2 regions of the Anaerosinus sp. genome follow, and region 1 is predicted to be linked to the other one. Evidence: riboswitches for the same ligand, from Rfam matches in the RefSeq annotation. Region 1 holds a riboswitch; the other holds the start of a gene.
The links. A riboswitch is a leader RNA that binds a small molecule or an ion and turns the genes downstream of it on or off. The one in region 1 is predicted to bind cobalamin.

Region 1 (5,099 bases):
GCTTATCGCCAATTTTATAAGTTCCATCAATTTTAAAGCCTAATTTATCCATGTCATATTGGCTCCAGTAATAGTTTGGCGAACGCCAATTCACCGTCGTATCGACCTTTTCTTTTTCCTGCCAATCGTCTACTGCATAGCGTTTAGTCTGGTCGAGATAGTTTACACTCCACCCCCATTCTAAATTGCCAACTGTATCACGCCGTCCAATTAACGTTTCTTTGCTGGTAATGTCCTGATGACGGTAGTTATAGATTGGGTCAAGATATCCTGGCAAATCTATATTAGGTATATTTCCATAATTCGCATTCAGCGGGAAAGGATAATGACGGTCAATTTTCTTCCAAGTGTATTTTGCCAGCCAATGATCATCCTGCCATTTTAAAATTGCATCCGTATTTTTGTAATCATTCGTTTTACGCCAACGATCTGTTGTACTCGTTGAATCTATGTCTTTCTGGTAAAGCCTTATATTATCAATATAACTTTTAAAATATCCGATATAATTTGCATGGGCATTATTAATTGGGCGCAATTGTTCCGACGCTTTATTTAACGCTGCATAAAAATTAGGATCGGTTGCAAGCGTTATTCGAAGGTTATCTTGGGTCAGCCCAGAATAAGCATTTAGAGTATCATATCCATTTGCTTGTAAAGTCGAAACCATCCGATCTAATCGTATTTTTCCGTTCCTATCGGTTTGATGCGTATAATCTTTTAATTTTTTAACATATCCGTCATAAAGGCTAGTATCTACCGATTTATTCGTATATTTAAAATCACCATCACTTTGGTCGCGATTGAGTCCAAACATAATGCTGCCGGAGCCCAGTGGGGCATCCACCTGCAATGCACCTTGGAAGCCACCGTAGGAACTCTTACCAATGGATGCATCGATATTGGCTTTTGTTGGGCGTTTCGTTACGATATTGATTACGCCCCCCATATAGGTGCCACCAAACCTTGCTGGAACATAGCCACGATATACTTCAATTCGCTCGACATTTTGAACTGGAATGGTCGAGATATCCGCCGCGGCATCGCCACCGAGATTGAATAGTACTCCATCGACAAATACACCGACTTGTGCCGAAGTTGACCCACGAACCGTGACTGTCGTATATTGCCCTTTCCCATTGACTTCTCTTACATGTACCCCCGGTACCATTTTGAGAAGTTCCGGCAAGGTTTTCTGCTCACCCTTATAATCATCCGGGCGAATAACCGTCACTGTGCCTGGCGATAATTTTGATTCCCAGTCAGGGCGTTTTGCTTCAACGGTAACCGTATCTAACGTATAACTATCTAGCTCACTATCTGTACTTGCCAATACTACTGGTTCTTTTGCTTCTGTTACTTCTTCATTCATCTGATCAGCCTCTTGCTTTGCTTCATCTGCCCACACGATTCCATTTGGCATAGCAAAACCTAAAGCCAACGTACAAACCACACATGCCGCAATTTTTTGATAACGATGTGTGTTTTTTATTTTGCCTTGATATAACCTTTTGCTTTTCATCTTACTCATTCTCATCCTTACTTATAAAATTCAATAAATAAAAAAACTTCTGCCACGTTTGACAGAAGTTGATATGGTTGCATAGGAAATACTCCTAGCATCATAATCCCCTTCCCATCGCTCGCAGGTCTAACGGTGATTGTCTAATAGGCAGTTCTTCTGGCTTCAGATCATCGCTTGGCTACGCCTTCCCAAGATTTCTCCCAGTGACATAAATGTAACCTCGCTCCCTGTTACAGCGGCGGGACCGCACCGGTTTTTCACCGGACTTCCCTATTAAGTCTTTCGACACCTATTTCTTCACTATTTATTTTTTATTAACTTTGCTTTAGATTGATTTTCTTAACTTCTTATTCTGCGTTTTTTTACCCCGTTGTGCATATTTAAAACGCAGTTTGTTTAACTCTTTTAGCAATGCAACATAATGGTGAGCCGAAATGGTAATCATTTCTTCTTTGTCATTATTTTTTATATTGTTTTCAATTTCCTCAATCATATATTTTATCTTCTTCACGTTACATCGTTGACTTTTATAGTCAAAAACCTTCCTTTCTTTACATCTATTGCTCGAAGATAACTCTTCTACCTTATGCTTAATACAAGAACAATCAACTTAGCTATAAATTAAAATAATGATAAATTAATTTTTATTTATATAAATTAGAATAAAAAATGTGAAACTTTCTATCGCCAATAAAAATTTTCTTTTCATTTTACGAGACAAAATTTCACATTTTTAATCCTGTTAGAATCCCTATATGAAGCCACCATGCTTGAATTTTAACTTTTCTGGATTTACAAAATGAAAAATTCACTTTTCAACGAAAAAATAACTATTGAAGAATAAAGAAATGCTTTCTTCCATTCAACGCATTTTCATCAGCGAAAATTTTCCGAATAAAATACTTTATTCAGACTCATTTTATAACCCAGATCTGTACTGCGCAGACACTCCTCGGATGCTAGAAACAGTTGGTGCTCTGACTTAAGTTCATTGCTATCCTATCCCTTTGCAAGAGGTTTTCGATACGATAGCTCACTTTTACAGTTGCGCGACAGCGTCGGAATTGAGTTTGACTCTCACCGAACTTTCCCATAAAGTTTATTTATTGCACTTGCTTTAATAAATTAGCAATAAATATTCACCCGTTTCCCTTTTATATTTAATTGTCAAATCTTTCATTCATTATCATATAAATTCTAATCTAAAAAATAAAAAAGTCCTCTGCCTATGATAGACAGAAGACTACAAATTCAAAATAATATTAACATAAAAACATGTCAATAAAATTCAGAAATCTCTTCCCCATCGCTCGCAGGTCTAACGGTGATTGTTAAATAGGCAGTTCTTCTGGCTCCAGATCATTGCTTAGCTACGCCTTCCCAAGATTTCTCCCAGTGACATTCATGTAGCCTTACTCCCTGTTACAGCGGCGGGACCGCACCGGTTTTTCACCGGACTTCCCTATTAAGTCTTTCGACACCTATTTCTCCTATGTAATTCTAAGATAAAATTTGTTATCCTTTACAAAAATAGAGTATACTCCTTTTTTTCTGATTTGACAAGATTATCTATTATTTTTATTTTTTATAAAAAAAGGAATGTTAACCAAATCAAATTTAGCAACATTCCTTTTACTAACATAACTTTAATTATTTATTTTTTAAATATTCATCAATAGCTTTTGCCGCTTTTTTCCCTGCACCCATTGCAAGAATTACTGTTGCCGCACCTGTTACGATATCACCGCCAGCAAATACGCCCGGTTTACTCGTTGCACAAGTTTCTTCGTCAGCAAGGATATTCCCACGTTTATTTGTATCAAGCCCTGTTGTCGTGGATTGAATTAATGGATTTGGACCTTGACCAATTGCAATAATTACTGTATCTACAGCTAATTCAAACTCAGAACCTTCCACTGCCACCGGACGACGACGCCCAGATGCGTCAGGTTCGCCAAGTTCCATGCGAATGCACTTTAATCCTGTTACCCAGCCTTGTTCATTGCCAATAACAGCGACTGGATTGTTCAGTAATTTGAAATCGATTCCTTCTTCTTTCGCGTGATGTACTTCTTCTAAGCGTGCTGGAAGTTCCGCTTCACCGCGACGATATACTATATAAACATGCTCAGCACCAAGGCGTAATGCTGTGCGAGCTGCATCCATTGCAACATTACCGCCGCCAACAACAGCAACATTTTTACCAACATGAATTGGAGTCGCGTGATTCGGGAATTGGTAGGCTTTCATTAAGTTACACCGCGTCAAAAATTCATTTGCAGCATATACACCATTTAAATTTTCTCCAGGAATCCCCATAAAATGTGGTAATCCCGCACCAGTTGCAATAAATACTGCATCGAATTCTTCTTCTAATAATTCATCAACTGTAAATAATTTGCCTGCAACTGCATTGACAACAATCTCTACACCAAGTTGGCGCAACGTATCAATTTCTGCTTTTACGATTTTTTCTTTTGGTAATCTAAATTCGGGTATACCGTAAGACAATACACCACCAGCAGCATGAAGTGCTTCAAAAATCGTTACTTTATAACCCATTTTTGCTAAATCACCAGCAGCTGCAAGTCCAGCAGGGCCAGAGCCAATAATCGCAACCTTTTTCGCATCATCAGCATATGCAATCGGCTGTAGTTTCTCGCCTTTTTCCATACTATAATCAGCAACAAAACGCTCTAAACGCCCAATTGCAACGGATTCACCTTTTTTGGCTAAAATACAATGTTTTTCACATTGTTCTTCTTGCGGACAAACACGTCCACAAATCGCTGGTAAACTATTTACCGTTTTTATTTCAGATGCAGCATCTGCGAATTTACCTTCTTTGATATGCCCAATAAATTCAGGAATATTTACTTGAACAGGGCAACCCTTCCGACATAATGGAACCTTACAACCAAGGCAACGTTTTGCTTCTTCTATTGCAGTTTGAGCATCATATCCTAATGCAACTTCATCAAAATTCTTTGCTCGAACTTTCGCATCTTGTTCCGGCATTGCATGTTTTTTTAGTGAGAGTGACATTGACAACTGTCGCCTCCTTTAGCTTTTCCTTGTTTTTCGCATTGGCATTCATGCGCAGCTTCTTGCGTTTTATACATACGTTGACGCGACATTAGTCCATTAAAATCAACTTGATGTGCATCAAATTCAGGGCCATCTACGCAGGCGAACTTACTTTCATTGCCAACTTGAACACGACAGCCACCGCACATGCCTGTTCCATCTACCATGATAGGATTCAAGCTAACAATTGTCTTTATTCCATATTGACGTGTTGTTTCTGCCACACTGCGCATCATGACTACAGGCCCAATTGCAATCACCAAGCTAATCTCAAGACCAGAATCAATTAACATTTTCAATTGATCTGTAACAAATCCTTTATGCCCTTTTGAGCCATCATCTGTTGTGATATAAACTTTATCACTTACTGCATTCATTTCCTCTTCAAGAATTAAGATGCTTTCATTTCTAGCGCCCATAATGGAAATAACATGATTTCCGGCTTGCTTCATTCCTCTTGCGATTGGATATACAGGTGCTACTCCAATAC
Region 2 (5,099 bases), on a different contig from region 1:
GATGGAGCATATTTTTTTGTACCTGGAGTGCGCCCATTGGACATTGATCTATGCATTTACCGCATTGAATGCAATGTGAATGGTTAATTTTAAGACGCAATACAAAAGGAAATTTAGAGCCGAGCCAATGAATGAGATTTTGTGCTGCGCCGACAGGACAAATAAAATTACAGAAGCCACGTCCTCCTCTGGTAAATAAGCCAAACAAACCGAGCCAGAGAACAGCAGTGAAAAGAACAGAAGAGGATAAAACGGTTCTTTCCCCCATAAAGACGTAAAAAATACCTGCCTCTATTAAGCGATAATTACAATATGCACAAGCTAAATACCCACCAATAAATGGGGATAATAGAAAACCAATGAATATTCCATACCGGACTGGTACTGGATCAATATAGCGCGTCCAATTGATTTGAAATTTATGAGGGATAAGATGGCTTAAATATTCGCCTAGCGCACCTGCAATACATAGACGACCGCAAAAAAATGGCCCAAGGAGAAATGCGGAAGAGATGAATAAAAACATTGTAATTGTTTCTATTGTAAACTGGTCAAAAATTCGACCGCGCCAAATATGTTCAAGGGGAATACGCAAACAAAAATCATGAATATCTGCATAATTTTTTTTACCCAATAGATAAAATATAAATTTTTGATAAAGTGCAAACGGAGCATAAAAAAGAACGAGTCCAATTAGATAGCCGATAAACCTTTTCATTTTAAACATCACTATGCTTTTATATTTAGAAGGAATAGTTGACGCTCAACGTATAGGTTCTTCCGCTTGTTGCTTCGCTTGCATAGAATTTACGGTCTAATAAATTTTGAATTCCAAACTGTAAGTTGATTTGATCTGTTGCTTTGTAGTTTAGATAAGTATTCATTAGGAAGAAGGCATCTTCTGAACCATATTCCCCTGTATCAGCATCGGGGCTTTGTCTTTCACTGACATATTGCGCGTCAAGTCCCCAATTCGCTTTACCGTAGGTATAATCTACTCCCGCATGTAATAAATGTCTTGGAATATCCCAATTGCGGGTGGTTTGGTCGTTTGATTCGTTTTCGCCGCGTTCGTAAGTGTAATTAAAATAAGAAGACCAATTGTCATTTAGTTTGTGTTTTAATTCAAGTTCAACACCTTTAGCTGTGGCGTTATCAAGATTATAATAAGCCTTGACACCATTTTTTGTAGCTAAGGCAATTTTATCTTTAGTTTTTACATGGAAGAGTGTAACTCCCAAGGAAGTATTATCGTCTAAGTCTCGTTTCATGCCAAGTTCAAATGTATTTGAAGTTTCTGGCTCTAAATCTGGGTTTGCTTGTACGCTTGACATTGAAGTGCCGGCACGGCGATATAGTTTGTAAATGCTTGGTGGGTTGAAGGAATGTCCATAGCTTGTGAAATAAGTGGTTCTATCGTCAGCCGTGTATTCAAAAGCAATTTTTGGACTTACTTCACTAAATGATTTACTAGGGAAATCCTGCCTGCTATTGCCTGAAGCAAGATAAGAGTAGCCCCCTTCTTTTTTATATTGATCAAAACGCACGCCCGTATATACTTTCCACTGCTCAGACAAAGTGTATTGATCTTGGGCGAAAAGAGCAAAGGTATGGGTCGAGCCACTATTGATGCTGGAAAGCGAAGAAATAGAATTCCAATCGTTCCAATTGGTCAAGCTGTAAGAGGTATAAGTCATTTTTTCTTTCATCCAAGCGAAGCCAGCAATCACATTATGCTTATCGAATTCCCATGTTTTTTGGAAATCAAAATTATAATTTTTGCTTGGATAACTTGCCAAACTACCTTTTCCATCCCAATCAGTAGAGGTGGCGGATGAATCGGCAGAGCTATAGCCTTCTTTCTTCAAATCAGTCATACCAATGCCAATTTTAATTTGATTTTCATCATCACGGTAGTTTATTTTATGTATATCTTGTTCGCGTTCGCCAATATAACCAAGGTAGTCAGAAGGCTTAATGGTGACATATTTACCATCTTGTGTAAGGATCGTTCCTTTAAATATCTGATTCCCAGCGCTATCGTAAATATAGCTAAAAGGATTGTTATAAGCGTAATTATAATTATTGTGGGTATAAGAGTATTTTACTGAACGATTATCGTCGATATCGTAGGTGAAGTCGACAAAATAATCTTCACTGATTTTCGATTTTTCGCCGCGACCGCCAATCACATATTGTCCGCTTCCTAACATTGGAAGGTCAGCGGTTGCAGAGGAAGAACCAGTAGTCTTTCCAGAGACCGTTTTATAATAACCGCGATATCCTTGCGTAGAGCGCTTTTGATAACCGATGTTAAAAGAAAGATCGTCATTGACTGCACCATCTATGCTTATGCCGCGATTCCATGTATTGTTACTGCCAAAAGATACGTTCATATCAACGTTCGTTTCTCCGGTGGATTCTTTGGGAATAATATTGATAACACCGGCAACAGCATGACCACCATAGAGTGATGATCCAGCACCTCTAACGATTTCGATGCGTTCGATTTTATTTAGCGGAATGGAATCCCAGGCGATACTACCGTCAAAAGCGGAATTAATTTGTTGACCGTCATATAAAACAAGAATATCTTGACCGCTAAATCCACGTAGTGATAAGCCGTTTTTCGTTTCCGCCGTTGGTGATAAATAAAAACCAACTTCGTTTTGCAGTGCCTCGCGTACGCTAAAAATTTGTTTCTTTTCTAAATCTTTGGCAGTAATTACAGTAACATTTGCCGGAACATTTTTTATGCTTTCGCTTGTTCGTGTTGCTGTAACAATCACAGTATCTAATGCATATTCATCCAATTCCTCTGTTGGTGCAGCTTGTACTGTCGTAGATAATGCAAGTGCTGTTAAAATCATAATCGCTATGTTTTTCTTTCTCATTTGGAAATCTCCTTATGTTGTTAATTTTGCCTCTTACCGTAGAAAATAACGAAATATTAAGAGGGCAAAACAGCGAAAGAATAGATGCTAATGAATAAAAAACTCCTTCTGCGTAAAGCCACAGAAGAAGTTATATTTTTAAACAGCAAAAATACTGCCCTAAAAATTCCCTCCCTATCGCTCGTAGGTCAACGGTAATTGTTAAGCAGGCAGTTCTCCTGGCTCTAGTTCATCGCTTATCCAAGCCTTCCCAAAGCTGCGCTTCAGTGACATCATATGGATTTGCTCCCTATTACAGTGGCGGGACCGCATCGGTATTGCACCGATTTCCCTATTAAGCCCTAAACGGGCACCTTGCTCCTAAATATTCGATTGTTAAATACAATTGCATATTATATCATAAATAATCATAATGTCTAGTGAAAAATAGAATTTTTGCAGTTTATGCAGTAATCTATATCCATAAAAAATGCTTGGAGGGGTATAGATGAAAAATCTTTTTTGCTAAAAGTTGTAGTAGATATTTGTATGTTTACTTTGTTTCCGATAACGGCGTATGCGGGAATAATGATTGAGATTGATGGTATTAAAGCGTATTTGCCAAGCGATGTATTGTAATAACTTTGCGATTTTATCAGCTTGGGGCAGGAAAAGCAAAGGTTGCATAAGAGAGACAAATTTTCACTATGGAAATAAATGTTTAGTAAATAAATTCTAGAGGAAAATAGTTAGGGAAGAACGAAGTGTAATTAAAGTAGCAAAATTTATTTTAATGGAGGATTCGATGTCAGAACGATTGACTTTGCATGATGTACTTAGGGAATATGGAGTTCCTTTGATTCGCTTGGATGTGACTGCGGGCCAAGAGGAAACGTTGGCGCTAAGAGAACGATTAATGGCGATTCGTAATGTGAGTGGAGGAAAAGAACAAGGATACTTGGAAGTGAACTGTTCTTTTTATATTGATGTTCACGATATTGATCGTTATTTGTCAGGTGAATTACCAACATTATCAGAAATTTATGCATTTCCAGAAGATATTAAAGCGCATCAGGAGGAATAAGATGAAATTTTGTAGAGTATTTGCTATTTTGTTGTTATGTTTTTTTAGTGTTTATACAGTGAGTTATGCAGCGATTGGTGGGAGTAAAATAAAAATGTCTGCACCAAAAACTACGCAAAAAGCACCAGTGAATAAAACTCAGCCACAAAAGGATGGCTATAAAGAATCAGCGCCAGCAAACAGTTATAGTGATAAAGCACCTGCGGCAAACTCGAAAGCGCAAAGCAGTGCAGTAAATAGCGCTGCAACGAAATCAGCTTCACCATTTGGTGGAATGATGCGTAATATAGGGATATTCGCCGGTGGTATGATGCTCGGCAGCATATTAGGAAGCATGTTTGGCATGAATGGTTTTATGTCAGATATTATGGGCTTGATGCTCAATGTACTTATTTTTGGTGGCGTAATTTTGTTAGGAAAAACACTTTGGGATAAGTTTAAAAGCAGAAAAAATGAAGACGAGAATGTATATAATCGCCGTCGTTAAAAAATAAGATAAGGGCTGTTGCCTGCGAAAAAATTTTCGTTAGCGCAATAGCCCTTTTGTCGTATATTGATAAAACAAAATTTAAATAAAGAATATGGACTATCATTCATGTTAAGTGTCAGTTTTGATGGAATTTTTACGTAGATAAATAGATAAATACACGCGGGATTTAACTGTAATTGGCTAAATTAATGGAATTATCTGAGAAATAATGTAGTATTTTGATAAAAATAAAAGGGAAAATTCCAAATTTATGATAAAATGGTTAAGAGGTGATAAAATAGTGAAAGAAAATCAAAACGTAGCTATAAATTATTTGTTGTTATCGAAATTATTTTTTATCGGGTTGTTAATTACTCAATTTTTTATTATATCTACAATTATTGAAAAACGAGTATTTGAAAATGAAAAATATCTTGAAATGCTCGTTTATGGAATGATCCTTTTGGGAACTTTCATTAAGTTGTTTTTGGGGAAAATATATATTCTTTTTATAAATAATCGGTTTGATTTATTTGCTATTTTATTTTTAGGTGTTTTTTTCGGCTATTCCTTTAATGAGATAAGTTTTAATTTGTTTAGTAAAATAAATGCGTTATCTGATTTAAAATTGGTAGCTTTGCTATCAATTCCCGTAATGTTATTTGTATTATTT

Region 2: another riboswitch for cobalamin. It lies ahead of ACWZFG_RS00250 (TonB-dependent receptor); the one in region 1 lies ahead of ACWZFG_RS00760 (TonB-dependent receptor).

The regions. Positions count from the first base shown of each region.
Region 1 is NZ_CBDNNH010000002.1:89,842-94,940, reverse strand. It holds gene ACWZFG_RS00760 (TonB-dependent receptor) at 1-1,528, opposite strand, end outside; cobalamin riboswitch at 1,652-1,830, opposite strand; gene ACWZFG_RS00755 (hypothetical protein) at 1,848-2,015, opposite strand; cobalamin riboswitch at 2,473-2,685, opposite strand; cobalamin riboswitch at 2,844-3,022, opposite strand; gene gltA (NADPH-dependent glutamate synthase) at 3,173-4,567, opposite strand; gene ACWZFG_RS00745 (sulfide/dihydroorotate dehydrogenase-like FAD/NAD-binding protein) at 4,552-5,099, opposite strand, start outside.
Region 2 is NZ_CBDNNH010000001.1:56,050-61,148, forward strand. It holds gene ACWZFG_RS00245 (4Fe-4S binding protein) at 1-718, opposite strand, end outside; gene ACWZFG_RS00250 (TonB-dependent receptor) at 744-2,894, opposite strand; cobalamin riboswitch at 3,086-3,267, opposite strand; gene ACWZFG_RS00255 (hypothetical protein) at 3,679-3,957, shown strand; gene ACWZFG_RS00260 (hypothetical protein) at 3,959-4,444, shown strand; gene ACWZFG_RS00265 (KAP family P-loop NTPase fold protein) at 4,728-5,099, shown strand, end outside.